Regions from separate parts of the Fictibacillus sp. B-59209 genome, predicted to be linked through region 1. Evidence: riboswitches for the same ligand, from Rfam matches in the RefSeq annotation. Region 1 holds a riboswitch; the other holds the start of a gene.

Region 1 (16,009 bases):
CCAGTTTATTTCCAGATTCTTTGGATACGGCTTTCTTCCTGTACGGTCACTTCATATACATCGGGGTTCGATAGAGCCTTCCATTCTGAAAAACCCATGCGTTCATCAAAGAGTTTTAATAACAGAGTCATTAAATTTCCATGTGTGACAAGAACGATACACTGATACGGCGAAGCGATGATTTCTTTCAGAAGCGGCCGAACCCTTTCCATTGCCTTCCGATTGGATTCTCCTCCTTCAAGAACGGCTTCAAAGTCGTAAAAGGAATGCTCAAGCAGTTTCAGCCAGTCAGGATGATCCTTTGAGGATAATATCCTTTCAGCTAAGCGGTCATCTTTTTCGATGGGGAGATCCTTAAATTTTGCCAGAGGTTCAATGGAATCAACTGCTCTGGTAAAAGGACTTGAAATAATTCTGTCAACGGGTTTGTTCATTAGAAAGTTCTTTAAATCGTGGGATTGCTGCAATCCTTCCTTTGTCAGGACAGCGTTTCTTTCCTGGCCACTGGCTTTGCAATGCCGGACAACTAAAATCGATTTCATGTGTGTTCCTCTTTCTGCAGAATATAGTTCTAACCCTCTAAACTTCGAGACCATTAAACAAGATTCCTTTCACGAATAATATAGAAGATGGAATTTAGCTGATCCAGCTTCAGTGTCCAGGGAAGAAAACTAAAAGCTTTTTTCGTCATTGGCCCTCGAAGGACGAAAACTAGATGCATTTTTTCGTCCCAGGTAGGACACTTCAGCTTTTCTTATTAGAAAGGAGTACGGTATGTATCCTGAACTTAAGCAGTTTAATCAAATAAGCAAGGATTATGAAGAACGTATAAAAGAGGCTAATGATCGATGGAAGATCCTACATAAGCAGAAGGATATGGCCTCTTCAGAGTATGAGAGTCTTCTTGGACAGTATGGCAGAAGAAATTCCCGTGTCAGTATGGAAGCCCTTCATGAGAGTAAGGACGAGTATCTCAGGCTGTTAGCGAAGGAACGGGATGCCATGGAACATCTGGATGAGCTTAAAGAAACCAGACGGGACAGGATGAAGGATTTTGTGAATACCCTTCATCAGGCAAGAGACCGTGAAGTGGATGCTGCTACAAGAACGATGAAGAAAAAGATAGAGGAAATGCACCGTTTGAAGGCAGAATATTTAATGATTGTTCAGCAGATTCATCAAATTCATCAGTATGTAAATGAAATTGAAGAATCTACACTAAAGGCTTTCCAAACGATGGACAGCCGCTATCAGCAGAGAACGGATTATTCGATCTATCCAGCTTTAGCCAAGATGGAGATCAGCCACCGTGAAATTCAGCAGGTATTTACGGCTGGAAAGCTGCCGTCTGAACTGACGAAGTACACAGATCCTTATTCTTCGTTCCATTTGCCCAGAAAGAAATAATCAAAAAAAAGCCATAATCTTAGGGATTATGGCAAAAGCCGAACGCATGATGAAGAATTGGGGTGGGGAAGAGCTTTTTCTGCCGGAGAGACTTTTAAGCCGGCAGGATAGAGTGACATTCTCTACATGATTACAATATGCAGCTGTTATTGTTCAAGACTGGACAAGTGCCATGGGGAAGTCACCCAATTTTCCAATTTTTTCAGAAATGATCAAGAATGTGACACTGTTTTGGCGCGCCATTCGGATAGCAGTTCCTTCTCCCTATCCGGGGACATGCCGGCTTTATAGTCTTCTGGTTTCATATTTCTGGTCTTATCCCAGTTAAAGGTGTCCATAATGGTTTCTTGGATACTTCGGAAAGCAAGCCCGGAGGCGATCGCTTTGTCATTGTTCATATGCTGTATTCCGATGGATTTCTTGGAGGAAATCCATAACGGAAGTTCCATCCATTCATCGACTTTCTTCTCATTTAAGAAGGATTCTTCTACCCAAATAAGCTCACCCCCGGATTTGGTGACAGAGAGACAGGCTTTCAGGACTTCAGCCATCCTATAATGATCTCCTACTGCATTAAACACTCCAGCTGCTTTTTTCTCCACCATTGAAACGATCCATTCAGACAAATCCCTGACATCAATGAATTGAACTTGTCTTTCTGGTTCTGCAGGTGCTAAAATTCCCCCGCCTTTCGCTGCTCTGGCAGGCCAATACGTAAATCTGTCTGAATAATCGTGGGGTCCGACAATTAAGCCGGGACGGATGATCAGACAGGACTCACCGTAGGTCTGTTTGATTTTTTCCTCACAGGCGGCTTTTAATGGGCCATATGTCTCTCCGGTTATTTCCTCTGTGGCTGGATCCGTAAGGACACCAAGTTCACTTTCTTCTGTCTGGTTTTTTTCCTCCATGCTTTTATAGGCGGATACAGAAGAAATATACGTGTAGTGAGGAACTGAATCCCTCAGAGTTTTCGCCATTTGTTCAGTCTGCCTCGGGAAATATCCGCACGTGTCGACAACAGCGTCCCACTTCTGTCCTCGTAATGGCTTTAAATCGCTGTCTCTGTCTCCAATCAGGGTTTGGCATTCAGGAAACAGTTCTTGATTTGACCCCCGATTGAAAAGAGTAACCTGATGGCCTTTCTGTAAAAATGAAGCCGCAATATATCTTCCTACGAATCGTGTACCGCCAATGATCAGTATTCTCACTTTTATTCCTCCTCAGCTGGTTTTACGAAATACAGGCAATTTCCAAAGTACAATCAAGTTGACGAGCAGCAATGAACAGGAGCCGCCAAACATAATGGAAGCGATAGAGACGCCATTTGAAAGAAAGAAAGAGGTAACCGCATAGGAAACAGGGGTTAACCCCAAGGAAGCCATGGTTAATAATCCTGAAAGCCTTCCGAGCATCGACCTATCCACTAATTGCTGAAAAATAGAGAGGATCGGGATATTCGTTGCTGGAAATGTCATGCCGATTAGAAATAAGACGGCCATGCACCCGGCTTTAAAGTGAGTTTGGCTAAAAAGCATGAGAGCCGCCGCCATGGAAAACAGGGCGGCCGTCGCAAACATGCCGCGGTATCTTTTTACATTGAGGAAGCCGATGACCAGAGAACTGACGACCATTCCTGCAGCCATTGATCCGTCCATATAGCTGAAATCAAGAGCAGAACCATGCAAGATGGTTTTTACAAAAATGGGCAATCCCATCATCAACGGCCCTACTACGCTTAAATTTATGAATATGGTACTGATGAAGAGAGCGATTAGGAATGGCTGAGTCTTAACAAAGGAAAAGCCTTCTTTGATGGAGGCGAAAATACCTGGTGCGCCGCTGCTGTCAGTGGAGGCAGGCTTTAAGTTAATCAATCTGCTGAGTAAAGCCGAGCATAACAGCATGACTGCCGGTACAGAAAAGGAGAACAGGTACCCTCCCCATGAGACAAGGAATCCTCCAATCATCGGCCCAATGATCATAGAGGCTTGCTGAGTCGTCTGAATGATGGAGTTTGCTCTTGTCAGCTGAGAATCCTCAACAAGCATGGGAAGAAGCGCACTGTTTGCAGGCCAGACGAAGGCATCGAGAATTCCAAAGACGAGGCCGAATACGGCAAATGAATAGACAGAAACCTCACCTGAACCGAGCAAGATCAAGAGTCCGCCGAGCAGGATAGAGCGTGTAAGGTTAGAGACCGATAAGATTTTGGTCCGGCTTACACGGTCTGCGATGACCCCTCCAACAGCCATGAACAGGAGGCGGGGAATACTTGATGCGATCATTACCATTCCAAGAGAGGCTTCCATATTAAGTGTTTTTACAATGTACCAGGATTGAGAAAACAAAAATATTGCAATACTGAAGGCTGAACAAAAAGTAACTCCCCACAAGAGCATAAATTTTTTTGGCTGGAAAAAGAAACCGGAATTGCCGGCTGTTCTTCTTTGATTATAGCTTCTGCCATGTTAACTCCTCTCCTATTCGTCAGGATATTCGGGTTCACGGAACGGGAATGCCAGCAGCAGCGTGTGATAGAGCTCTCCGTCCTGCTGCCGGTTTTTTTTTAAGGAATTAATTAACTCCTGCAGTTCTTTCGCTTTTTCCTCAAATTCCTGGATTTGAGCCTCATTCAAATACAATTGGTCATAGCCGAATTTAATCTGTTTCCACTCTTCGAACAAGCTGCTGTCTACCCTGCGCAAATAGCTTTTTGTTTTATCAAGGGAAATTAGAACATTTTCCCTGAGCGTATCGGATAATTCATTTTTCACATGATCCTTGTGTTGTTTAAGAATGTTTTCAACAGAAAAATTTCTGGCGATCGGACGATAAAATTTTTGGATGATGCCGTTTTTTTCCTCAGTTTTTTCTACTGTAATCAATCCCACGCGGTCTAATTCTTTTAAATGATAATGAATTTTTGGGGCGGGGGCTTCGAGAATACCAGCAATCATTTTTCCTGTTTTGGCTTCATCAATAATTTCCCATAAGACTTTTAAGCGAAGGGGATCGCTAATGACTTTTAGCTGTTCGGCATCTTCCAAATAATAAATTTCTTGCATGTTCTCCTCCTTTTGAACGTTCAAATTATATTGAACGTTATAAATTTATATTACCTCATCCCGTAAAGTATGTCAATTTTATCCAAGTGAGCCATTAGACCTAGAAATTCTAATTTTCCAAAAAATAAATTTCCAATGTTTAGATTTTTTAGTATAATGTTATTAGTTCATAAAGTTGGAGGATTCTATTAAATGAAAATAGAAGGACTAAAGGCATATGTTGAAAAGCTGGAAGTGGCTCATTATATACTGTCTAAAAGTTTGCATCCGGAAACGACAGGTGAAGGAGATCTAACCAGAACCCAATACATTTTAATGAGAATGCTATCTGTAAGAGACCGTTGGACAGTTACTGAATTGGCTGAAATGCTTGAAGTGAAGCCGAGTGCAGTAACCGTAGCGGTGGATCGCCTCTATAAAAAGAATTACGTGCAGCGTTACCGCAGTGAAGCTGACCGAAGAATTGTTTATTTGGAGCTTTCCGAAACAGGAATTGCAATCTTGCATGAAGCTGAAGAGCGGCGTCTGGTAAGTATGGAAAATTTATTGAGTAAACTCTCTCAGGAAGAGCGTGAAATGCTGATTACGATTTACGGGAAATTTGGGAAGAATACCTCACAAAGCGAAGAGCTGACGTTCGCACCATAAAAAAACAACGGATCTTTTTCCGTTGTTTTTTCTTTTGCTCATTCTGATTTGCATAAAGGGCTTTGAAATGAAATATTTCATACTCCGGCTGAAGTTGAAAATACTATAGATATTCAAGATGAAGGAGGGATCTTTATGCTGAGAAGAGAAGGGTTGATTCCCACTGTATTAGGAACTGTTGTAAGCTTGGCTTCTTTTTCTTTTAGAGGTAACACACGCAAGTATTCTTCACTTTCTAACATCCTGCTTGGGTTTGGACTTGCACATATCGTACTTGGGGTCATTGATTTGTTTGAACATAATGAAGATGAATGGTAAGAGGGAGAAGCTTTCTCCTTCTTCTTGGTTTAATGGACTGATTTTACGGGAATTTTAGTTGAAAACCAAGCAGTAGGAGAATCAGCCATGAAACGAATTCTTGAATTTTCATTTGTCCTTGCAATGATTGCAGCTTTGTACATCATCTTTTTTTCAAATATGGGATTGTATTGGAAGTGGGGGAGCGCCGCTGCTTATTTTGCGATCCTTTTTATCACTATTTATTCTCTTCTGCTCGAAAACCGGACAGCACAGCATACGCTGGTCTGGATCTATGCTTTAGTGTTCTTTCCTCTTTTCGGTTATATTTTTTACCTGTATTCCGGACAGCTTTACTTAAAGGGCCACCTTTTCAAGAGCAAACGGAAGCATGACAGAGAAGAATTGCTGCTGCTTGCCAAAAGAGAACAGAAACCGGATTGGTCTTTATTTAATGAGCATCAAGCTTGTTTTTCAAGATTTGCGCACAACGTAACGATGACCTTTCAAAACAGTGCCACCCAGACAAAAATCCTTAAGAATGGGGAAGAAACATTTCCTGAAATCAAACGCAGACTGCTGGAAGCCACAAGGTACATACATATTGAATATTACATTTTCAGATCGGACCGTCTTGGGAAAGAAATTATCGATATTTTAATTCGTAAATCCGAAGAAGGGGTTGAAGTTCGCTTCTTATATGATGCGGTTGGAAGCCTCACCCTCGCATCACATGAAGTCGACCGAATGAAAAAAGCTGGCATTAAGGTTTATTCGTTCCTGCCTATTAAATATGGATTCTTTAATCAAAAGTTTAATTTTAGAAATCACCGTAAGATTATCGTCATTGATGGAGCAGTAGGATTTGTCGGAGGCCTGAACGTAGGAATTGAATATTTGGGAGAGGACCAAAAATTCGGTTTTTGGCGTGATACCCATATGGTCATGGAGGGAGAAGCCGTTCAAACGCTTCACGCTGTGTTCTTACTGGACTGGGATTACGTCAGTGAAGAATACCTGCTTGAGAAGGAAGAGTATATCAAGCCTGTTCCTGTTGCAGGGGATGGGGTGGTTCAAGTGGTTCCGAGCGGACCGGATACTCAGGAAGGCATCATGAGTGATTTGTATTATTCCCTCATATCCTGTGCAACAAAATCCATCTGGATCGCTACGCCTTATTTTGTTCCGAACGAAGCCATCAGAACTGCATTAAGAATTGCTTCAAGAAAAGGGGTTCAGGTAAGGCTGATGGTGCCGGAGATCAACGATGGTTTTCTGACGCAGTATGCTACAAGGTCGTATTTTCCTGAATTGCTGCGCAGCGGAATTGAAATCTATTCTTATAAGAAGGGGTTTTTACACCAGAAAGTTATCATCGTAGATGGGGACATGGCATCCATCGGTACAGCGAACATGGACATGAGAAGCTTTCATCTGAATTTTGAAGTGAATGTATTTTTAACGGGGACTTCATCGATAAAAGACCTCGCAGAACATTATGAGGAAGATATAAAAGATAGTGAAAAGGTAAGGCCTGTCGGTTTTTATAAAAGAGGATTATGGGAGCGGACGAAGGAATCGATTGCTCGGCTGTTTTCCGGTATTCTGTAGTAAACCCTTGTACTAACTTTCCTTTCCGGTGAATACGTTTTATCATGATGAGTGATAAGAGGTGAACACATGGATTGGCTTGAGGCGGTCATATTAGGGATTATTCAGGGGATGACTGAATTTCTGCCTGTAAGTTCCACAGGGCATCTTCTTTTAGGAAGGCATTTCTTTCGACTGGATGAAGCAGGGCTGTTCCTCGACAGTATGCTTCATATTGGCACACTGATTGCAGTGGTGACAATTTATTGGAATGAGATCAAAGAACTGATTAAGAAACCCTTCAGCAGACTGTCCATGCTGCTTGTGGCAGGCACTATACCCACCGTTATTATAGGCTTGTCATTTAAGGACTATTTTGAGGAGATCTCGAAGACCGGTGTTACTGTAGGATGGGAGTTTCTTGCCACAGGGTGTGTGCTTTGGTTTGCGGATACCATGAAATCAAGAGGACATAAGCAGCTGGAAGACATTACGATTATGGATGCGGTTTTAATTGGAAGTTTTCAGGGAGCAGCAATCCTGCCTGCAGTATCCCGTTCAGGGTTAACGATTGCTGCAGCACTTTTCCGTAAGATTGACAGAGGAACAGCAGCTTACTTTTCCTTTTTGTTATCTATACCGGCTATCGCGGGAGGGTGTCTGCTTCAAGTGAAAGATGTGCTGGGCGGCCAGGCGGAACAATTATCGTTCTTCTCCCTTTTCCTTGGGACAGCCATGTCAGCATTATTCGGCTACTTAGCGGTTAAATGGATGATCTCTCTAGTGAAAAAAGGTTCTTTAAAGGGCTTTGCTATATATGTATGGCTCCTTGGCATTTCAATTATTGGAATGCAGGCAGCAGGCGTTTTTTAACCTGAAATGAAGTCCTTAAGAAAGCATTGACAATTAACATTTGCAGGATTACATTATATTTATTCAAAATCGCATAGCCTTTAAATCGCTTAATTTTAAATCGCTTTTTAAGAGCAGGGAAACCACTTTTTTGGGGTGAATCTTAGAAATAAGAAGGGATACTTCCAATTCCTAATCCGGCAGCTAACCTCGTAAGCGTTATACAGGAAGAAAGGGACAGTTTGGAAAGTAGCTGACCATTTTTATAATGGTCTTTTTTTATTTGTTCTTATCTAATATTTGTTTTCTAGGGAGAGAGAGGAATGGACAAGCAGTTTGCCGTTATAGGGCTAGGCCGTTTCGGTGGAAGCATATGCAGAGAATTTGCAAAAATGGGATATGAAGTCATGGCTGTTGACCGGGATATCGAGCGGGTAAATGAATACGCCAGTATTGCTACTCAGGCTGTACAGGCAAACTCTACAGACGAGAAAGCGTTAAGCGCTCTCGGTATTCGAAATTTCAATCATGTGATCGTATCGATTGGGGAAGATATCCAATCCAGTATCTTAACTACGCTTCTTTTAAAAGAAGCAGGAGTGAACAAAGTCTGGGTTAAAGCTCAAAATGACTATCATCATAAAGTCCTTGAAAAAGTGGGTGCGGACCGAATCATACATCCTGAACGTGACATGGCCCTCAGGGTAGCCCAGCTTATTACGTCTGAGAAAATTATTGATTTTATTGAACTATCCAACGAACACAGCATCATTGAAGTAGGAGTCACTGACAAACTTGCAGGCAAAACCCTGACGGAACTTGATGTCCGTGCCAAATACGGATGTAATATTGTCGCAATAAAAAAAGACAACGATATTCTTGTTTCTCCGATTGCCAATGTGGTATTGAGGCCAGGTGATGTTCTCGTAGTGATCGGACAAAATAGAGATTTAAACCGTTTCGAAAATGAAGGAGTGTAAATCCTCTGAAGATTCATCTGCATCATGTTCTTGGGGAAAATCGGGCTGGGGCACTTCTCCCTCGAAACTGAATAAAGCAATCATTCACTATCCTGATGGCGATGTATATACAGGATAAAAAGAGGCGCGGGAAATTCTCCGCACCTCTTTTTTTTGATTTTATTTAATTAAGTTTGCTTCTCGTGCGGGCGTAGAAAAAATAAACGATTAGGCCGATAGCAATCCAGATGACAAAAGAAATCCATGTGATCGAAGGAAGACTGATCATCAAGTAAAGACAGAATAAAACGGTTAAGATTGGCAATACAGGAACGAATGGAGCTTTGAATGCTCTTTCCAGGTTTGGATGTGTTTTCCTTAACACGATCACAGCTACAGCGATAAGAGCAAATGCTGACAATGTTCCCATGTTAACTAGGTGTGCAAGCGTTGTAAGATCGATAAAACCGGCAATTCCGGCTGCGATAAATCCCGTAAGCCAGGTATTTTTGAATGGCGTTTTAAATACCGGATGAACTTTAGAAAGTATCGGCGGCAGCAGGCCGTCGCGGCTCATCGCATAAGAAATTCGAACCTGTCCGAAAAGCATGACGAGCAGAACAGTGGTAATTCCCGTAATCGCACCGACTGATACAAGACCTGCAATGGAATCCTGGCCTACGTAGTGCAGGGCGAAGGAAACAGGGTCTGCTACGTTCAATTTATTGTAGGGCACCATACCAGTTAAAATAAGGGATACTACAATATACAATGCGGTACAGATGGTAAGCGACCAGATAATTCCGAGAGGCAGATCACGCTGCGGCCGTTTCACTTCTTCGGCTGCGGTTGCTACTGCGTCGAATCCGATATAGGCAAAGAATACTGTTGCGGCACCAGCTACAATCCCTTCGAAACCAAACGGCATAAATGGTGTCCAGTTATCCGGTTTCACATAGCCGACACCGGCAACAATAAACAGAATAATAACAGCAAGCTTTATGAATACCATAATATTGTTGACGCGGGCGCTCTCCCTGATTCCTCTGCTTAATAGCGTAGTAATCAGCAAAATGATGATAACCGCCGGGAGGTTAATCCATCCCCCCTTGCCGGATCCTGGAGCTGTTGCAAGCTCATGTGGAAGGTGAAGGCCGAATCCAGCGATCAATGACTGGAAATAAGCGGACCAGCCGGTTGCAACAGCAGATGTGGCGAGCAAGTACTCCAGCATCAGATCCCAGCCGATCAAAAAGGCAAAAACTTCACCTAACGTGGCATAAGTATAGGTATAAACACTGCCGGCGATAGGAACGGTCGATGCAAACTCGGCATAGCAGAAGGCGGCGAAAGCACAAGCAAGACCAGATATGATAAAAGAAAGGATGAGAGCAGGACCAGCATGTTCAGCTGCTACAACTCCAGTCAAAACAAATATTCCGGTTCCTATAATTGCCCCGATGCCCAATAATGTTAAATCAAATGCTCCTAATGAGCGGTTCAATCCTTTATTGTTACTTTGAGCTAACATTTCTGAAATGGATTTTTTTCTGAAAATACTCATTGATGTCCCCCATTCATTGATTAATCTTTATAATTTGAATATATTGAAAATTTTTATTTTCAAACTATTTGTAGTATATTGTCGAATGATGGTCTTGTCAATGGCTAACTAAGTAGATAACTTTTCCAGGATCAAGATTTTTAAGTCAATTTCTTAAAAGCTGTTCTAACAATTCACTGTATTTCTTTTTCTCATCTAATGAAGAAACAGCATCATACTTCAGCAATGTCTCTTTAATTACCTCCTCTTGTTTCTTAGTGCTCCAGCTTACATAGGCCTGATAGCAGCTGCTTTCCAGGTAAATGTTCAGCATATTATGGTCAGGTCCGAAAAAGAAAGCAAGGTGGTCGATGAACATGCGGATATTATTCAAGTCGACCGGGACGATGTGTGTATCCAAATGGTATTTATAGGGATTGCATACATCCCTCTGGAATGAAATGCCATAGCATTCATCTTCAAGGAGCAGCCCTGGTGTTGTTGGCAGCAGTAGGAAAGGAGTATCCTGTCCATCATAGCCGATGAAAAAATCATGGCTGTTCTCGTTTTTAACGGGAGGCCGTTTCATGGTGGCATGTACAATTTCTTTTTGAAGGTTAATCAACACTACCACTCTCTTTCATTGATTGATAAACACAGCATGCCCGATAGATTACTAGTTTATACATGTGACATGCTGCCCTGATAAAGTGATAAGTTGTTGAAAAGGAATTGACGAACAATTCAGAAAGGCATAAACTGAGTGTAGTGAGCAATTAGTTATTAATGAAAGCTGCGATTTAAGCGAAAGTAGTGGATAAGATGTCTCTTGCAGAACAGAAGTTAATCGGCAAGCTTGCCATGCTTTATGTATTGGATGAATCTCACCAATCGAAGGTGGGCGAACTCGGATGGCTCCACTGCACCGGTAAAGTAGGTTCCATGGAATCGAATAAAGTAGTGGCAGCAATCGAAACAGCTGCAAAAAAGAACCAGATCATCAATGGAGGGGTCTATCGTGAAACCCATGCGTTATACCATGCCATTATGGAAGCGCTTCACGGAGTTACCCGGGGGCAAGTTCAGCTTGGAACGGTTCTTCGGACGGTAGGTTTACGGTTTGCCATTGTGAGGGGACAGCCATATGAGCAGCCGGAAGAAGGAGAATGGATTGCTGTAGCTTTATACGGGACGATCGGCGCACCGGTCAAAGGTCTGGAACATGAAGCCATCGGACTCGGCATCAATCATATATAAATAAAAGCCCATAGCAAATAGTGGAATTTAGGGGGCTGTGTTTCAAAGAACAGGTTTTTTTGCTGTTCTTTAAATGCAGCCTCTTTTTGCGTTTTTTTTTTACATTATCCAAAAAGGAGAAGGATGACGCATGGTAGTTCTGACAGGACATAAATTGACTTTAGAAGAGGCAAAAAGCATCTTAAGTACCAATGAACAAGTGATTGCCTGTGAAGAAAGTATAAAAAGAGTAAAAGAAAGCCGAAGAGCAGTAGAGGATATTGTTGCAAAAGGGAAAGTCATTTATGGGATCACGACAGGTTTCGGAAAGCTAAGCGATGTTTATATCGCTCCGGAGGATACTGAAAAACTGCAATTGAATTTAATAAGAAGCCATGCATGCGGGGTAGGAGAGCCTTTTCCTGAAAATGTAAGCCGCCTGATGGTCGTTTTGCGTGCCAACGCTCTATTAAAAGGATATTCGGGAGTAAGACCGGCTGTAGTAGAAACCCTGATTAAACTTGTAAACTGCCAGATCCATCCGGTAATTCCTCAGCAAGGGTCCTTGGGAGCAAGCGGTGATCTTGCACCGCTGTCCCATCTGGCTCTTGTTTTGATCGGTGAAGGAGAAGTATGGTACCGCGGAAAGCGAATGAGTGCGATGGAAGCGCTGCTGCAGGAAGAAATCCTGCCGCTCACACTTACGGCTAAAGAAGGCCTTGCCCTCATCAATGGCACACAGGCGATGACAGCTCAGGGAGTTGCGGCCTATTTAGAAGCAGAGCAGCTTGCCAGCCAGTCAGAAGCCATAGCTGCGTTAACGATGGAAGGTTTAACAGCTATCACTGACGCTTTTGACAAAGACATTCATCTGGCGCGCGGTTATAAAGAGCAAACAGCAGTAGCTGAACGCATCCTTTCCTACTTGGAAGGCAGCCGGCTGACAACGCGGCAAGGAGAAGTACGAGTGCAGGATGCTTATTCTATCCGCTGTATTCCTCAGGTACATGGTGCTTCCTGGCAGGCACTGGGCTATGTAAAAGAGAAGCTGGAAATTGAAATTAATGCAGCAACAGACAACCCTCTTATTTTTGATGAAGGAAGAAAGGTTATATCAGGCGGCAATTTTCATGGCCAGCCGATTGCCCTTGCCATGGATTTTCTCAGCATTGCGATGGCAGAGTTCGCCAACATTTCAGAAAGGAGGATCGAACGGATGGTCAATCCTCAGCTCAGTGATCTGCCGGCATTCCTCAGCGCTAATCCAGGCCTTGAGTCTGGAGCGATGATCATGCAATATTGTGCGGCTTCATTGGTCTCTGAGAACAAAACGCTTGCTCATCCTGCGAGTGTGGATTCTATTCCTTCCTCGGCGAATCAGGAGGACCATGTCAGTATGGGAACCATCGGGGCACGGCATGCCTACCAGATTATCAGCAATGTAAGAAGAGTATTTGCTATTGAAATGATCTGCGCTCTTCAAGCCGTCTACTATAGAGGGATAGATCTCCTTGCACCCGCAACCCGCAAAATCTATGACCAGGCTTCTGCCGTTTGTCCTCCTATTACGTCTGACAGAATTTTTTCCGCGGATATTGAACGAATGAATGCTTGGCTGAAAGAAGTTCGATGGGACGGACTTCTGAAACACCCAAACGAAAATTCAAAAGAAATGCAATGCTAAGAGGAGGAAATAACCATGTCAAATACCATTCAAAAAATCTCGGCTCCACGCGGTAACAAATTAAATACGAAAGGATGGGTTCAAGAAGCAGCACTGAGGATGCTGATGAATAACCTTGATGCAGAAGTTGCTGAAAAACCGGAAGAGCTTGTTGTTTATGGAGGAATCGGGAAAGCGGCGAGAAACTGGGAGAGCTATGAAAAAATTTTGGAATCCCTTAAGAAACTGGAGAGCGATGAAACCCTCCTGATCCAATCCGGTAAACCTGTAGCAGTATTTAAGTCTCATCCAGACGCACCGAGAGTTTTACTTGCAAACTCAAACCTTGTACCAGCATGGGCCAATTGGGAGACGTTCCGTGATTTAGAAAAACGGGGGCTCATGATGTACGGCCAGATGACGGCTGGAAGCTGGATTTATATCGGTACACAGGGAATTTTGCAAGGAACCTTTGAAACGTTTGCTGAAGCGGCACGCAAGCATTTTAACCATTCTCTTAAAGGAACGTTAACCGTTACGGCGGGCCTTGGAGGCATGGGAGGAGCACAGCCGCTGGCAGTTACGATGAACGGAGGGGTTGTGATCGCGATTGAGTGCGATCTTTCTCGCATCCAGCGAAGAATCGATACTAAATATTGTGACGTGCTTGCCAAGGATTTGAATGAGGCATTATCGCTGGCAAAGGAAGCCATGACTCAAGAGAAGCCTCTGTCCATCGGCTTGCTGGGAAATGCTGCTGAGCTATTGCCTCAGTTGGCAGAAAGAAATGAAATACCGCATCTTGTTACTGACCAGACTTCAGCTCATGATCCGCTAAATGGATATCTTCCTGCTGGAATGTCGATGGAAGAAGGGGAAAAAATGCGGACGGAAAATCCAGATACGTATATCCGAAAGGCAAAGGAAAGCATGGCCGTACACGTACAGGCGATTCTTGACCTGCAGGCAAAGGGTGCGGTGGCGTTTGATTATGGCAACAACATCCGCCAGGTCGCCTTTGATGAGGGCGTAAAAGATGCATTCCAGTTCCCAGGTTTTGTTCCGGCCTTTATCCGTCCTCTATTTTGTGAAGGGAAAGGGCCTTTCAGATGGGTAGCTCTTTCCGGCGATCCTGAGGATATTTATAAAACAGACGAAGTCATTCTAAGAGAATTTGCCGATAATGAACACTTATGCAATTGGATTAAAATGGCGAGGGAAAAAGTCCAGTTCCAAGGACTTCCTTCGAGAATTTGCTGGCTCGGATATGGTGAACGGGCGAAATTCGGCCGTATCATCAATGAAATGGTCGCCAAGGGAGAACTTTCGGCTCCGATTGTGATTGGACGTGACCATTTGGACTGCGGTTCTGTGGCCTCTCCAAACAGAGAAACCGAAAGCATGCTGGACGGCAGTGACGCTGTAGCAGACTGGCCGATACTGAATGCTCTCATCAATTCCGTAAATGGGGCGAGCTGGGTATCCCTGCATCACGGCGGAGGTGTCGGAATGGGCTATTCACTCCACAGCGGTATGGTGATCGTTGCAGATGGAACAGATGATGCAGCGAGAAGACTGGAGCGGGTGCTGACTTCGGATCCTGGCATGGGTGTTGTACGCCATGCTGATGCAGGATATGACCTGGCAAAGAAAACAGCCAAGGAAAAGGGAGTTCAAATCCCGATGATGGAAGAATAGGAGGGGTAAAATGCTGGATACATTGTTGACCTCCATTGATCAGCTTCTGGCTATTCATGGATCGCATGGACCAAAACGAGGCAAGGATATGAGCACACTTCCTGTGATCAAAAACGGTGCACTCGGTATAAAGGATGGAAAGATTGCATTTATAGGCACAACAGAGGAAGCGAAGGGCTTAGAGGCCAAGGAAATCATTGATTGTAAAGGAAAAATTGTATCCCCGGGCCTTGTTGATCCACATACACATCTTGTATTTGGCGGATCACGAGAACATGAAATGACCTTGAAACAGCAGGGCGTATCTTACTTAGAGATTCTCGCACGAGGGGGCGGAATCTTATCTACCGTAAAAGCAACAAAGGATACGAGTGAGGAAGAACTCTTTCAAAAAGGATTGTTTCATCTAGATCGCAGCTTGAGTTTGGGTGTAACGACAATGGAGGCCAAAAGCGGATATGGTCTGGATCGTGAAACAGAAATAAAACAGCTGAGGGTGGCCAAACGATTGAATGAGGCTCATGATATGGACCTTGTTTCTACATTCCTCGGAGCTCATGCTGTACCAGCTGAGTATAAGGGGAAACCAGAAGGATTTTTGGAGAGCATGCTGGATGTGCTTCCTTACATTAAAGAACAGGGACTGGCTGACTTTGTGGATATCTTCTGCGAAACAGGCGTATTTACAGTTGAACAATCACGAAGGTTTCTTGAGCGAGCAAAAGACCTTGGATTTAACGTGAAAATTCATGCTGATGAAATCGATCCACTAGGCGGGACAGAGATGGCATGCGGGATCGGGGCCATTACCGCCGATCACCTCGTAGGTGTTTCAGAAGAAGGAATACGGTTGCTTGGAACTTCGGAAACCATTGCTGTTCTCCTCCCAGGCACAACGTTCTACCTTGGAAAAGACAGCTATGCACCAGCAAGAAGCATCATTGAGGCAGGCGGAGCAGTTGCATTGTCCACAGATTTCAATCCGGGAAGTTCCCCAACCGAAAATCTTCAGTTTATTATGAACCTGGCGGCATTAAGACTAAAAATG
Region 2 (16,009 bases), on a different contig from region 1:
GCTGTCATACCGATCAAGAACCAGAGCGGATTGGGAATACCTATGAAACTCCCATTGCCAAACTGTACGAAGGCATCTGGAAAACCACTGATACCCTCATACCCTGATGCCTTTGATCCGCCGGAAATAACAAGCGCTAATCCAGAAAAAAGAAACATACTGCCTAATGTCACCACGAGCGGCTCTACTCTGCTATATAGAATGATCAGTCCATTAAGAAGACCTGCAGCCAATCCGCAGGAGATTGCAATCAATACCGCCAGCCACACATTCACTCCGTGAGACCAGGAGACTCCCAGAATAATAGAGCAAAGACCCATGATAGAACCGATCGAAACATCAATTCCCCCTGAAATAATGACGAATGTCATTGGAATGGCTGCAATGCTGATAAACATGAAATCATTCATACTGAACAACAGATTGTTCACATTGAAAAAACCTGGGCTAAGCCATCCGAAAATGCCGATTTCCACAATGAATATAAGCAAGAGGAAGAACTCCCATCTATAGAACCACTTTATCTTCATATCCGCCCTCTCCTGACTTCGGTAGTTTAGAACGGCTCATATTTTCCTGTTCTTGCTGTTTCTTTTTCCCATTGCTTTGCAGCCAGAGCTGTAACCTGCTGTCTCCTGTTACGATCAAAAGCAGAAGAAATCCGGATATGGCGTTGTTCCAGTAGGCAGGAACCTTCAGAAAGACCAAAGAATTATTGATCACCTCAAGAAAGATGGCTCCAAGACCTGCACCAAACAAAGAACCCTGGCCTCCTGAAAGACTTACACCTCCAAGGACGGCTGCCGCAATGACCTGCAATTCAATTCCTGTACCGGTTTGATTCGGCACAAAACCGATGTTCATGACAAACAGACAGGCGGCAATCGATGCCGATAAACCGGAGAAAGTAAACGCCAGCACGGTAATGGATTTAACAGGAAGACCGATTAACCTTGCTCCTGCCTCATTATCCCCTACCGCGTAAAAGTAACGGCCCACTGAGGATCTAGTAAGAAAGAGGTAGGCCATTACAGCGGCTATGATTCCAATCCAAACCGGAAGTTGAATCCCGAGAAATGCTGCTGATGACAGTTTTTTAAAATAGAATGGAATATCCTCAATCCATTTACCCTCTGTATAAAACAGCATATATCCTCTTACAATTCCCAGAGTCCCTAATGTCATGATGATTGACGGGATACGAAAGAACGAAACGCCTAAACCATTGGCAGCCCCAATACATGAACCGATAAGCAAAGCAGCGGCGACTGAAAGAGATCCTGACACCCCATGAGTAAGCATCATCCCGCAGACCGCTGCAGAAAGTCCCATAGTAGAACCAACTGATACGTCAATATTTGCGGTTATTAAGACAAACGATTGGCCGACTGCCAAAACGAGAAGAATCATACTGGACTTCAAAATCAAACCGAGGGATTCCCCACTTGTAAATGCAGGATTTACAAGGCCTATACAGCCTACAAATAAAAAAATGAACAAAAAGATAGATGCCTCTCGGATTTGCATCAATCTCAATAGGAGTTTCATGGAGCAGTTACCTCCTCTTCCACACCAAAGGAAGCACTCGTAATCTGATCCAGTGTAATGGCATCGTCCTCCAGTTTTTTGACCAGCTTTCCTTCGTGCATCACCCAAACATGGTCACTCAACGCCATAATTTCTTCTGGATCCGATGAAATGAGAACGATACTGATTCCCTCTTTCTTCAGCTCTGAAATCAATTCATAGATATCCAGCCGTGCACTCGCATCTATTCCTCTAGTAGGCTCATCAAACAAGATTACCTTTGGCCTGGCAGCCAGATACTTTCCTAATACAATTTTCTGCTGATTTCCTCCTGATAAGGACTCGGCAGACTGGCGGCAATTTAACGCCTTCACATTAAGCTGGCTGATGTACTGTTCCGCTATCTTTTGTTCTTGCTTAAAGGGAAGGATCCATCCTTTTCCCTTATGAAGTATGGCTGAGGTTAAATTTCCTTTTAACGATGCAATTGAAAATATACCGTGTGCATATCGATCCTCCGGTATATAAACGAGGCCTCTGTCGATCCGCTTTCCGACAGATAAAGTTGAAATATCTTCGCCTTCAAGACAAACTTCTCCTGAAGCACACTGTGATATGCCAAAAATCGCTTCAGCTAGTTCAGTTCTCCCTGCCCCAACGATTCCTGCTATTCCTACCACTTCACCCTTGCAAACAGTGAACGACACAGAATGAAACCGCTTACCAAAAAGATTTTTTACAGACAAAATTGGAGTTTTGTCCTCTGCCTTTCCTTCCTGTCTACAAGGACTGACTGATGCTTTTGAATCAAATGTTTTTCCTTCAGGCATAAGGTTCTGAACCAGCTTTTCATAGGAAAACTGAGAAACAGGGCCTGAAGCACTGATCACTCCGTCACGCAAAACGGATATATGATGGGCAAGCTCGAAGATTTCCGAAAAGCGGTGAGTAATATATACAATTCCCTTTCCGCTGCTTGCCAGCTGTTTAACAATCCTGAACAGGCTTGATATTTCATGGTGGGTTAGTGTGGAGGTCGGCTCATCCAGAATCAGCAGCTCAGCATCACGCATAAGGCCTCTCAGCAATTCAACCAGCTGCTGCTCGGCAATGGAGAGCGTCGATGCCAATCGAGAAAGATCCAAATTCCAGCCAAGTCTAGTATTAAGTTCCCTAATCTTTTGTTTAACGTTCTTTTTCGGCTGTTTGAGGCCAATCGAAATGTTTTCCTCCACTGACATATTCGGAAAGATTAAAGGTTCTTGCGGAACGAGATAAATGCCTTTCTTATGTGCTTCTGCCGGAGAGTTGAAATGGACCTGCTCCCCTTTCATCAGCAATTGCCCGGAATCTGCTTGATAAAGCCCGGTTATGATTTTCATTAGAGTAGACTTTCCTGCTCCATTTCCACCAATCAAAGCATGAATTTGTCCGGATAATACACTCATGTCCACGCCTTTCAAAACCAGATTCTCAGAAAACTGCTTTTTGATCTCAGACATTTGTAACAGGGATTCTTCACCCATTGGATTCACCTGCCTTTCAATCAAACAATTTTTATTGCCGCTAATTTTTGTTGGGAAAGAATAAGTGGTATTTGTAGCATTTTATCTTAGCGAATGATTCCTTAGAACCAATTTTCACACGTTGAATAGCGGGCATAATCATTTTTGGAGGAACATATGTTGAAGCAACGGTCATATGTGGAAAGGATGAAACTCATGAAAAGGTCCACTTATGAGGAGAATTTAATCGTAAAAGTAGCCTGGCACTACTATAAAAACAATCTGACACAAAATGAAATTGCCGAACTGCTGGATCTTTCCCGAAACAAGATCGTCCGTATGCTGGAAAAAGCCCGTTCTGACGGAATTGTTCAATTTAACATTCGAGGGAACGGAATCAACTGTTTGAGCACCGAAAGAGATGTTATAGAAACATTTGGACTCTCCGATGCCTTCATTATTCCAACTCCTGCTTCCAACCTGTCAGACTCCTTAGCAAAAGCGGCAGCACAATACCTTGAAAGCACCTTGACTTCCGAACAGCTTCTCGGGATTGGCTGGGGTGAAGCCGTTACCCGTACACTGCAGCACCTGTCACTTGACCCGGCAGCCAATGTATCCATTGTTACGCTGACTGGCGGAGTAAACTATTATTTTCAAAAGAAAAATTATTCTCTTGATGGCGGGCTTAGCAAATTTCAGGGCGGGTTTCATATTATCCCGGCACCATTTCTTGCCTCCTCTCAACAAATGGCCTCAAGCATTCTTTCCGAGCCTGCTGTGAGCGATATCCTCGAGCTTGCAGGTGTTTCTTCTGTCATGCTCGTCGGAATAGGCGGATTGTCATCAGATGCCACCATTATTAAAGAAGAAAAAATAACCTTGAAAGAAATGACGACAATCAAGAAACAGAATGGAGTCGGCGATATCCTCGGCCAATTTTACAATGCTGCCGGAGAACTCCTCACTCTCCCTCACCATGAACGCAGAATTGGAATACCCATCTCTAAACTAAAAGGAATGAAAAATGCGGTCGGAGTAGCAGGAGGACAAACGAAAATCGATGCCATTTACGGAGCATTGAAAGGCGGATATGTTCAAACTTTAATCACGGATGAAGAAAGTGCTATTCAATTAATGCAGAAGGAGGCGACAAAAAAAGAATGGATGCCATCCTAGCACTTGATGCAGGAACGGGTAGTATTCGTGCGATTTTATTCGATACGAAAGGCAATCAACTTTCATTGTCACAGCAGGAATGGGATCATCCGGCAGATCCGCGCTTTCCCGGCTCTATGAATTTTGATGTAAAAGAGAACTGGAGAATAGCTGTGGAATGCATAAAAGATGCCGTGCAACAAGCCGAAATAACGCCTCAGTGTATAAAAGGAATCAGTGCAACAAGCATGCGGGAAGGTTTTGTTCTTTACAACAAAGAAGGCCAGGAAATTTGGGCATGCGCCAATGTGGACTCCCGTGCTTCAGAAGAAGTAACAGACTTGAAACAGCTGCGCCCACTTATTGAAGAGGACCTGTACAGCCTTTCGGGCCAAACCTTTGCGCTGGGAGCATTGCCTCGTCTTTTATGGATCAAGAAAAATCAGCCTGAAATCTATAAGGAGACATCAGCCATCACGATGCTTAATGATTGGCTCCTCTATAAGCTTTGCGGAAAACTGCAAGCCGACCCTTCCAATGGCTGCACAAGCGGCATCTTTAATATAAAAGAACGCACTTGGGATAAGCAGATTACCAAGGAATGCGGAATGAAGAGCAGCCTATTCCCACCTGTCCATGAAGCAGGAACATTACTTGGGCATGTTACAGCTGAAACTGCAAAGTTCACCGGATTGGCTGAAGGTACAGCCGTATTTTCAGGTGGAGGTGATGCTCAGCTCGCCTCCGTAGGTGTTGGAGTAGTGAAGGAAGGTCAGACCCTTGTTTCCGGAGGAAGCTTTTGGCAGCAAGAAGTTAACGTGACTGCCCCTGTCCCCGATCCTAAACAGCGCATACGAATCAATTGTCATGCAGTGTCCCATCTTTGGCAGTATGAAACCATAGTCTTCTTCCCTGGCCTCGTCATGCGCTGGTTTCGGGATGCCTTTTGTACAGAAGAAAAGAATCGTGCAAGAGAGCTTGGAAGAGACCCCTATGAATTGCTGGAAGAACAGGCAGCTGAAGTTCCTGTGGGCTCTTATGGCATCATGCCTATTTTTTCAGATGTAATGAACTTTATTTCCTGGCGCCACGCCTCCCCTTCTTTTACTAATCTTTCTCTCGATCCCGAGCGCTGCGGCAAAAAGGAATTGTTCCGGGCGATTGAAGAAAATGCAGCCCTGGTGACGCTGGGAAACTTAAAAATGATACAGGAGCACACCGGCTACTATCCTGATGAAGTCATTTTTGCCGGAGGAGCTTCTAAAGGCAAGCTTTGGTGCCAGATCCTTTCTGACGTGCTCGGAGTCAAGGTGAAGGTTCCGCTTGTGAAGGAAGCTGCCGCCCTCGGAACAGCGATCGTCGCTGGTTATGGAGCGGGCATTTACTCATCCATTGAAAAAGCTGCCCTTGAAATCGTTCAATGGGAGAACACATATGAACCAAATAAAGAAAATCATAGCCTTTATGCGAAGATTTTTGAGAATTGGCAGGCCGTATACAAGGAGCATCTGGCACTCTCTGACCAAGGGCTGACCCATCATATGTGGAAAGCACCTGGTTCTGTTTGACCGTCATAAATACAGAGGAAAAGGGGTGGCTGTTTTGCTGAAAGTGAATGAGGCAGAAAATGAATTCCGCTTCGGAGATCATGGCCCTAAATATTTAACGAAAGGTCCAAATGTAGACCTTGGTGTTGTCGTGCTGAAGCCTGGCCAGGACTTCCCAAATCACTATCATACGACATGCGAAGAAATTTTTTATGTACTAGAAGGTTCCATAGATTTCTATATTGATGGTGTGCGAGTGCCTGCCAAAACTGGTGACATGCTTCAAGTCCGGCCAAACGAAGCTCACTATCTCATCAATCAATCTCAACAAAATTTTAAAGCTGTATTTATTAAATCACCGCATATACAAGAAAAAGATTCTGTTGTTGTAGACAATCCAGATCTTGAGAAGGAGTGATCATATGAGTTGGGGATTAAAAAACCGAATGAATCAAATACTGCCTGAGGGAAAAGCAGTAATGCTCGCCATTGATCACGGTTATTTCCTGGGTCCAATTCACGGGCTAGAGAAACCGGGAGAAACCGTAAAAGAGCTGCTCCCCTATACAGATTCCTTATTTGCGACAAGAGGAGCCCTCTCTGCCTGCATACCTGAAAACTGTGAAAGACCAGTGTTAATGAGGGTATCAGGCGGCCCTAGTGTAGTGGGCAAGGATTTGGCTAATGAACATATTGTCACTCCGATGAAAGAAGCTATCCGCCATAATGCCGTAGGCGTTGGTGTTTCGATCTTTGTGGGCTCAGACTATGAAACTCAAACCGTTTCAAACCTGGCCTCTGTTGTAACCGAAGCTCACGACTACGGCATACCTGTCCTTGCGATTACTGCTGTTGCAAAGGAACTGCAAAAACGCGAAGCACGCTTCCTGGCCCTTGCCTCTCGAATTGGTGCAGAAATGGGCGCTGATATTATTAAAACCTATTACTGCGAAAACTTTGAAAAAGTAACGGGCACTTGCCCAGTTCCAGTAGTCATCGCTGGCGGACCTAAGCTGGATACCATGAAGGATGCATTAAATCTGACGTATAATGCCATGCAGGAAGGCGCAGCCGGCGTTGATATGGGCAGAAACATCTGGCAGTCAGAGCATCCAGCCGCCATGATTCAGGCGATCCATGAGATTGTCCGTAAGAATGCGAGTGTAAAAGAAGCTCTGGAAGTTTACGAGAATGCTGCTAATGTGAAAGTGAAATAAGCGGAAAAAGCACCGGGAGCGAAGTGACCCCCAAAAGTTAAGTTTTTTCTCTAACTTTTGGGATGCAGTATAGAGCGCCGGTGCTTTTTGTATTGATTATCCGCTAATTTACTATAAGGTTTTGGCGGGTAAACGTCCTATTTTCGCGGGTATTTTTTTATTTTGGCGGGTATTTGCTTCGTTTCGGCGGGTAAATCACTTGTTTTAGCGGGTAAACGACAATCCGCCTTCCAAACCTCCAGAGCAAACCTTCTTCTCCCCATCAATACGCTCTCACGGGTGAAATAAGATGCTGATAAGGCGAATCAGAAACAGATTCGATCAAAACAGGCTTCATGGACCCGCTGAAACTGATTTTAATTTCTTCATCTTTTATTCCGCGCAGAGCTTCCGTCAGAAATTTCCCATCAAGAGAAATACTGAGTTCTTCCTCGCCTTCTAAACTGTTAATGTTCTGGATCTCATGGATGGTGCCTGATTCCATAGATCGGGAAGAGATCCCGAGCTTTTTCCCCTCCAGAAGAGTTAGATTCACATTATTATTTTTCCACTCCCCGGCAAACAATGCTGCCCGGTCAATTCCTTTTAAGAAATCACTGGCCTGCAATGTAATAACCGTTTTAAATTCGTTCGGAATCAAGGAAGCCGTGTTCGGATACTTTCCGGCAATAAGCCTCGAATAAAAAGAAAAAACATCGGTTGAAAACTCGATATAGCTTTCAGTAAGCTTTAAGGTGACTTCACCCGTGTAGCTCCCCATTAGCTTTAAAAACTCATTCAGAGCAGGCTGAGGCACGATAAATGAGCCGGTCAAACTGGCGCCAATATTGCGTTTATAGGTTGCCAGTCTCAGAGAGTCGGTAGCGGTGCTGCAGAAAAAATTTTGATCAAAGACAAAATGCACACCAGTCAGGACAGGCCGTGCTCCATTTTTACTGACAGCAAACATCGTTCGTTTGATCATATCAGCTAGGACGGTGCCTGGTAACTGATGGCTGGCTTCAGGCTGGGACATCGTGAGGCGAGGAAACTCCCCTGCATGAAATCCTTTTAGTGATACAACAATATCTTCTGATTGAATGGATACCGAATGATTTTCCCCAACCTTAACCAGCAGATCACCCGGCAGTTTTTTGATAAGGTCATTTAAATATTTTGCAGAAACAACTATACTTCCGGTTTTATGTACTGCCATCATACTCTCACCTTGCACATCGGAATGCAGCACACGCTCAATCACGATCTCAGCATTGCTTCCTGTAAGCGTAAGGCGGCCATGGTCAGCAGCCATCTTAATACCCGACAGGATTGGTAATGTCGTCCGTGCGGATACAGCTTTACTGACATCCGAAACCGCTTGGCTCAAATACTCTTTATTTATGGTAAATTCCATGTGATACTCCCTTTCGACATCCACTACCTTCTATCATTCGACAGAGAACATCTTTTTCCTTTGATGAAAGGGACTGTAAAGCACGAAAGCTTTACTGCCCCTGCAAGTTAGAAATCAACCCGTAACGGGTACTCTCTTATTTAGGAATACAGTAAAAAAAGGGGGGGGCTATGAAAAAGGCGATGATTATCTTGAATCCTTCTTCTGGAAAGGAACAAGCGAAGGATCTTCTTCCGGAGGCGGAACGAACACTTCAAAAATTTCATGAGGAAGTGACCGTTTGTGAAACAAGAAAAGAAGGCGACGCTGAGGAGTTTGCAAGAAAAGCATGTGAACTTCACTATGATACCGTAGTATCCATGGGAGGGGATGGTACAGTTAGTGAGGCAGTCAACGGACTCGCTGAACAAGAGCATCGTCCTGATTTTGGAATTATTCCGCTCGGTACGGTCAACGATTTCGCAAGAGCGCTGAACATTCCGCTTGACCCTTCTGAAGCTATAAAGATTCTTCCTTCCCAGCACTATAAAAAAGCAGATATCGGTAAGATCAATGACAGACACTTTATGAATGTTCTGGCGGTGGGAGCCATTGCCGAAGCCTCCTACAACGTGAGTACAGAGCAAAAAACACTGCTCGGGCCGTTTGCTTATTTTGTGGAGGGAATGAAGGCTATCATTAATAAAACACCATTTTCATTGACCATCTCGCATGATCAAGGCGAATGGGAGGGAAAAGCGTATTTATTAATTACCGCACTTACCAATTCCGTAGGAGGTTTTGAAAAGCTTGCGCCACATGCGAAGGTGAATGACGGGATCTTTCATATTTACGTGGTCAAAAACATTTCTTTTCCTGGTACGTTAAACATCATTCCAAAACTGATCAAGGGTGAGCTAAAAGAACACAATGATGTGGAATATATCAAGTCGGCTTCACTGAAGGTTTCCGCTTCAGAACAGCTTGTGGTCAATATTGATGGAGATGAAGGCGAGCCTCTTCCGTTTCAAGCAAATGTGCTGAAACAACATCTCTCACTGTTCGTCCCCCCTGAAGGAAACTAAAAAAAGAGCTGATGAACAGCTCTTTTTTTATGACCTGATTTCCTATTAATACATTACTGATTAGAGAGCGGGCTGTTCCTTCTCCAACAACTCATGGCATTTTTGCACAAAATGAACAAACAATTGATGCATTTCATCACTTACTTCTGTCATATCTTCCGGATGCCATTGAACTGCTAGCACCCAGCTTTTCTCTAGATCCGTGCCTTCTAAAGCTTCAATCACTCCGTCTGAAGCATAGGCCGCAGCTTTTAAGCCCGGTGCCACTTCATCTACTGCCCCATGATGGAAACTATTAACCGATATATCCTCAGTTCCAAGAATTTCGGATAAAAGCGTACCTTTTTCTACGCTGATGGAATGAGTAGCAGCCGAACGCGCACCGTCCTGATAATGTTTAATGACATCCCCTCTCTCTTCATTTAGATCCTGCACCAGCGTTCCACCCAAAGCTCCGTTCAATACCTGAATTCCCCGGCAGATCGCAAAGATAGGAATATTATTATTCTGTGCATAGTTGATGAGGTTGATTTCTGTTTCGTCTCGTTCCGGAATGACTTTTCCAAGATTAGGATGCGGTTCTGCTCCAATTTGCTGTGGATCCATGTCCTCTCCCCCGCTAAGCAATATGCCATCACACAGGGCTGCCCATTCTTTCACCGTTTCTTTGTCACCCATAGGAAGTATGACTGGAACACCACCCGCCTTCATAACGGAAGTAGCATAGCTATAGTGCAAATAGGCCGTTTCCTGACCTCCTATGTCCTTTGTTGAGCATGTAATCCCGATCACTGGCTTCTGATTCTCCAAAATAACATCTCCTGTCTGATTTTCTTTATAGGAGTCTTTACCCTATTTGGGACATTTTCAATTCGTTAAATTTCTCCAAATAAATAGCCCCTGCTATGCAGGAGCTATTATTCTTATTATATCTTGGCTTTGCAAAAGCATATTGTTGATTTTCAATCTTAATGGGCTTCGCAAACTGATGCTTAAAAGAGTCCCTCAAGTTTTTTCTCCAATAATAAGGGGTGATAGCAGGCGATGATAAGAGCCTGCTGATTTGTGAAACAAATGAAGCGCCAGAAAAGCAGACGGGAAAAAAGCTTGCTTTTACCCGTCTGTTTTTCCAAAGGCGGTTCAATCACACCCCACCAGAAATCAACAACATTGCCTAACAGAGCTAATATCTTAAGTTCAACAGAACATTCCTTACAGCTTCATCCTTCATGACGGTGTCTTTGTATTTTCTTGTGATTTCTGTTAGTGCCACATCATGATAAAAGAATTCCGCGAAGAATTTGACGAGAGGACGTGATTTCGTCCGAATGGCTTGCCAGGCCGTATCTTCCATCCCAGCAAAGAGCATCTCTTCTTCGTCCACGATCAGGATCCGGCTTCTTTCCAACGTTCCGTGCTGCGTATCTGGTATTAAGGTTGAGACGTCCGGAATTTCCGTGGAGAGTTCACCGATCACATGAATTTTTACTGAAAGCCCGTTTTTATATTTCTCTTCCAGTAATGGGAGATAGCCTGTTAAGTCATCCGCCCACCCAGAAATGATAATGGATTGTTCCGCTCCCTGCAGCAGACCTTGCAGGACAGATTGGATGGACTGATTGTCTTTCAGCGTCCACACCCGGTCGTCGGTTACTGTTTTTTTTATCTGTGCTTCTCTGAGCTGCTGTACATTGGTCTCAAAGTCGGCTTTGAGCTTTTTAATCGTTGCCTCGATCGGCAGTGCGGTATACAGCCGCTTTTTTTCCACAGTTGATTCCATGATCATTCCTTTTTCCGCCAGACGGTGAAGCACCTCATACACTTTGGAACGGGGAACTCCAGAACGTTTGACAATACCGGTAGCATCCAGCGGCTGATCCTCGGTGATTAAGGATTGATACACCTGGCTTTCATATTGAGTAAATCCGAATTGCTGCAGCATGTTTTTGACTCCTTGACTTTAATCACTATGTAAATCATAACACAGTCCTTTCCAATTTATGTACAAACAAACTTTTATCTTGTTTTTCTTTTTATAAATGTTACTATTACAGTGGTAACTTTTTCACAAAAGGATGAATAGCTATGAATAAACGTGTTTACTTATTGACCATCGTATCTTTTGTTGTAGGTATGGTTGAATTGATCATTGGCGGAATACTTGATCTCGTGGCGGAAGACTTACATGTCAGCATCGGCCATGCCGGTTTTCTGATCACAGCATTTTCGCTTGTTTTTGCGGTCGCCTCACCTCTTCTTCTTATGATGACATCTAAAGTAGAAAGAAAACGCCTTACCCTGCTGACACTGCTCGTGTTTTTTGCCGGAAACGGCATTGCGATCTTCAGCCCGACATACAGTGTGCTCTTGATTGCTCGAATCCTATCAGCGGCAAGCGGCTCTCTGCTGGTTGTTCTGTGCATCACAATCGCATCTAATATCGTATCTGAACAATATCGTGCTCGTGCCATCGGTGTCGTTTTCATGGGAATCAGTGCCTCGCTCGTGCTTGGAGTTCCGATCGGATTAATGCTTGGAAATGCATTCGGCTGGCGTGCTCCTTTTATTTTGATCGCCGGATTGACGCTGCTTTCCATGGCTGGGGTTTACTTTTTTATGGAGCAAATGGCTTCAAAACCTGCTGTTTCCCTTATGATACAGATAAAGACGCTGAAAAACCGAAAGCTTCTGTTCGGCCAGTTAACGTCCTTCCTCTTTTTGGCCGGCCACTTGACGCTTTATGGATATTTAACGCCCTTCTTAAAAACAGCCCTTGGCCTGAACGGAACGTGGGTAAGCATTGTCTATCTCGTCTTTGGCTGTGCGGCGGTAGCTGGCGGAGGTGTTGGAGGTTTTCTTGCTGACCGTTTGGGTACGAAACGCTCTATTATTGGATTTATCATCCTTTTCGGGTTTACGATGTTCGTTATTCCTTATACAACGTTTTCCCTTCCGCTTTTCTTGAGCGTGATGATTATCTGGAGCATGCTGAGCTGGGCCATTACACCCGCTATGCAAAGCTATCTTATCGAATCCTCCACTGCTGAAACGTCAGATATCCAGCAAAGCCTGAATAACACGGCGCTTCACTTTGGTATTGCATTCGGTTCTGCCATCGGCGGTTTTGTGATTGAGCAATCTACCGTAGAATCCAATGCAACCGTCGGCGGATGTTTCATTATTATCGCCCTGGCTACCGCTTTGATTTCAATGTCGGAACGCAAACGGAGCTTATCAGCCTTACGAAATCCATCCTAAAACAGAAAAAACACTTCCGTGAGGTAAAATCTTCGGAAGTGTTTTTTTCATCAACTATTTTTTAAAACGGTAAGGCACGGTCGCAATGACCACATCTCGTTTAAAGAGCAAATACGCTCGAATCAGTAAGCTTGACTGGTTATGAAGAATATTATGCCAGCTTTTCTTCGTAATGAACTGAGGTATCAATACGGTTACTTGATAGTTATTTTCATTGGCTTTATGCTGCACCGTGTCAATAAATTTCGTCAATGGCTGGATAATGCTTCGATAATGGGAATGCAGCGTAACGAGGCGAACATTCGGCTGCCATTTCTTCCATTTTTCTTCGAATATTCTTTCGTCCTCACGCTCAAATGCAACATATACCGCTATGACCTGATCTGTAAGAGAGGTAGCAAAGTTGATGGAGTTTTCAACAACTTGTGTAATTCCTGCTACAGGTACGATAATGACGTTGCCTTCAATCGTCTTCGGCTGCTGATCCGGTTTAATTCTTAATTGTTCTCCTACTAATTCATAATGTGTTTTGATCTTATGAAAAATGATGACGATGATCGGCAAGAAGATTAATACCGGCCAAACCTGTGGAAATTTAGTAAAGAAGAACATCAGGGTTACCGTTAAACTGATGAGAGCTCCGGTTGCATTGATAATAAGCTTTGATACCCATCCCTTTGGTTTTTCCCTGATCCATTTCACGATCATGCCTGACTGAGACAAGGTGAAAGGGATAAACACCCCGACGGCATAAAGCGGAATAAGATGCTCTGTCTGTCCTTTAAACAGGATGATCAGGATAATCGCGCTGACTCCCAATGTAATGATTCCATTTGAGTAACCAAGCCTGTCACCCCTAATGGTAAACATCCGCATGATAAATTTATCTTTTGCAAGGTTAACTGCGAGCAACGGGAAAGCGGAATATCCTGTGTTTGCCGCCAAAATTAGAATTAATGCTGTTGTTCCCTGAATAAAATAATACATATAGTTTCTTCCAAATGTATGGTCGGCAATTTGAGAAACCACTGTCTCCTTTACACTTGGAGTAATTCCATAATAATAAGCCAAATAAACAATTCCTGAAAATAGTAAAGCCAATAATCCGCCCATGGCCATCAACGTCTTTGACGCATTATTGGGGGCAGGATCCTTGAAATTCGGTATAGCATTGGAAATGGCTTCTACACCTGTTAACGCTGAGCTGCCTGAAGCAAAGGCCTTCAACAATAAAAACAGACTGATTCCGGCAACTGGTGTTCCAACAGACGTATGTAAGTCAGCAGGCACCTGGCCCGTTGAAATTTGATACAATCCAACACCTATCAAGATAAATAAAGCTAGGACAAACAGATAAACGGGATAAGCTAAAATCGAAGCAGATTCTGTTACCCCACGCAAATTTAAAGTTGTAAGGAACAAAACAAACACAATCGCAATCGGTACAGTATAAGAATGCAGCGCCGGGAAAGCAGACGTAATAGCATCTGTACCCGCTGACACACTAACTGCCACGGTTAAAATATAATCAACCAGCAGCGAGCCGCCTGCGATTAATCCAGGATTCACTCCCAAATTATCTCTTGAAACAACATAAGCCCCACCGCCATGTGGATAGGCAAAGATGATCTGCCGATAGGATAAAATAAGGGCAGTTAAAAGAATAAGTACACCAACCGCAATGGGAATGGAATACCAGAAAGCCGCAGCACCAACCGTAACTAAGACGATCAAGATCTGCTCCGGTCCATACGCAACAGATGATAACGCATCTGAGGAAAGAATGGCTAAAGCTTTTGTTTTGTTAAGCTTCTGCTCCCCCAGCTCATTTGATTTGAGCGGTCTTCCGATTAATAGTCTCTTTAAATAAGAAAACACTGTTTTTCCTCCGCCGATAAAAAATTTGTGTATAGATGCACATGAAAAAAGCCCCCAAGCCAATTTTAATAGACCTGCGGACGTTTGTTTACCAGTCTCACAAGCTTCATTTCCTTCTCATTAACGCTTACGAGGTTAGCTGTCGGATTCGGGCCATTGAGTAGCCCTACCTACTTAAGGATTCACCCCCAGGACTTTTTAAAAAAGACCATTATGGTTCCCCCGCACCAATTGGTTTAAGCGATTTAAGAATTTGAAACTTAGATAATAATACTCCTCTCTTAAAAAAATGTAAATACAAAGATTAAAAACTTTACTTAAAGGTAATTTTAAAGATATGGGTAATATTTAATATACAAAGAAATTTTGAACTTCCCGAAAAAAAGGAGGATTTAAAATGTCTAAAAAAGAAGGGCACTTATTCTCAGATGAGTTCCTGGAGCAACTAGCTAAAGAGATCAACGAGCAATACGGCGGACCGGAATTTAACAAAAGCGACGAAGAACCAGATATAGAAACAGAAGAAATGATATAAATCGTCATGAATGATGAAGAGCCGGGAGCGTTGAAATCCCCGGCTCTTTCAATCCTCCATCGTGGTTATTCATAACATCCTCGTTTGAAGTGCCCGTTTACGGTAAACCTTCATATAAAAATAGGTAAAAATAGGAATGCCCCTTACGTTCAGGACTATATTGATATAGTCACGTAAAAAAATGAATGGCAGGAGGCTTCTATGTACCTTTTTAAAAGAATGGATCGCCTTGTTGAAATGGCAGCATACTCTGTTCAGAACCGCTTTTCTAAAACTGCATTACTCGTAATGACTTCCATTGCTTCTGCAGTGACTGCACTCCTGCAATCTGCTGGAGGTACTCTGCCGATGATCGGACCCATCATCAGCCCCCTTTCCACTCTTCCTGTTGTTTTGATCACCATCATCTCTCCGCTTCTTGGGTTTTACTCCTTCGTTTTAACATGTCTGCTCCTTGTTATTGTGCAGCCTAGTGAATTATTGATTTTTATTTTTACAACCGGTTTGCTTGGATTGGGATTGGGCCATGGCTTTACTTTTTTTAAAAGACGTATTTTGATTGTAACCACTGGTTCCATTTGTCTTATTTCTGGAATTTGCATCATGCTGATCGGATTTCAATTTCCTTTATTCGGGCCCGCATTCCACAGTATCGGCAACTTTTATCTTTGGCTGTACCTATTGCTTTTCACGTGGGGATATAGTTTGGCCTGGCTGGAAATCACATGGTTTATTCTAAAAAAATATGTGAGGAGACGGCTATAATCTAAACTTTAAAGTTTTTTCCGTTCAACGTAATATCCTGGCCCGGATAATCATGAAAATACCTGAACACCTTCAACCATCCTGAGTCTTTCCCGACTACTCCTGAATTGGTAGCCGTTCCTTGCCCAAAATACATTTTATCGTCTCTTCCAAAAACCACTT

What was found. Region 1 has a riboswitch for cyclic di-AMP ahead of P4361_RS17305 (TrkA family potassium uptake protein). Riboswitches for the same ligand answer to the same signal wherever they lie in the genome.
Region 2: another riboswitch for cyclic di-AMP. It lies ahead of P4361_RS06275 (APC family permease); the one in region 1 lies ahead of P4361_RS17305 (TrkA family potassium uptake protein).

Annotation. Positions count from the first base shown of each region.
Region 1 is NZ_JARMMC010000020.1:165,367-181,375, reverse strand. Features, by position in the region: gene P4361_RS17355 (histidine phosphatase family protein) at 6-542, opposite strand; gene P4361_RS17350 (hypothetical protein) at 775-1,407, shown strand; gene P4361_RS17345 (NAD-dependent epimerase/dehydratase family protein) at 1,620-2,618, opposite strand; gene P4361_RS17340 (MFS transporter) at 2,631-3,764, opposite strand; gene P4361_RS17335 (hypothetical protein) at 3,731-3,877, opposite strand; gene P4361_RS17330 (helix-turn-helix domain-containing protein) at 3,891-4,475, opposite strand; gene P4361_RS17325 (MarR family winged helix-turn-helix transcriptional regulator) at 4,668-5,123, shown strand; gene P4361_RS17320 (hypothetical protein) at 5,259-5,441, shown strand; gene cls (cardiolipin synthase) at 5,529-7,031, shown strand; gene P4361_RS17310 (undecaprenyl-diphosphate phosphatase) at 7,101-7,883, shown strand; cyclic di-AMP (ydaO/yuaA leader) riboswitch at 7,960-8,096, shown strand; gene P4361_RS17305 (TrkA family potassium uptake protein) at 8,186-8,842, shown strand; gene P4361_RS17300 (amino acid permease) at 9,006-10,385, opposite strand; gene P4361_RS17295 (hypothetical protein) at 10,531-10,992, opposite strand; gene hutP (hut operon transcriptional regulator HutP) at 11,187-11,621, shown strand; gene hutH (histidine ammonia-lyase) at 11,752-13,284, shown strand; gene hutU (urocanate hydratase) at 13,300-14,961, shown strand; gene hutI (imidazolonepropionase) at 14,972-16,009, shown strand, end outside.
Region 2 is NZ_JARMMC010000008.1:184,194-200,202, reverse strand. Features, by position in the region: gene P4361_RS06335 (ABC transporter permease) at 1-524, opposite strand, end outside; gene P4361_RS06330 (ABC transporter permease subunit) at 508-1,548, opposite strand; gene P4361_RS06325 (sugar ABC transporter ATP-binding protein) at 1,545-3,053, opposite strand; gene P4361_RS06320 (sugar-binding transcriptional regulator) at 3,249-4,211, shown strand; gene lsrK (autoinducer-2 kinase) at 4,196-5,758, shown strand; gene P4361_RS06310 (cupin domain-containing protein) at 5,793-6,155, shown strand; gene lsrF (3-hydroxy-5-phosphonooxypentane-2,4-dione thiolase) at 6,160-6,954, shown strand; gene dnaN (DNA polymerase III subunit beta) at 7,217-8,347, opposite strand; gene P4361_RS06295 (diacylglycerol kinase family protein) at 8,518-9,411, shown strand; gene P4361_RS06290 (gamma-glutamyl-gamma-aminobutyrate hydrolase family protein) at 9,472-10,221, opposite strand; gene P4361_RS06285 (TrmB family transcriptional regulator) at 10,595-11,353, opposite strand; gene P4361_RS06280 (MFS transporter) at 11,497-12,669, shown strand; gene P4361_RS06275 (APC family permease) at 12,724-14,547, opposite strand; cyclic di-AMP (ydaO/yuaA leader) riboswitch at 14,657-14,800, opposite strand; gene P4361_RS06270 (hypothetical protein) at 14,945-15,082, shown strand; gene P4361_RS06265 (hypothetical protein) at 15,284-15,847, shown strand; gene P4361_RS06260 (hypothetical protein) at 15,849-16,009, opposite strand, start outside.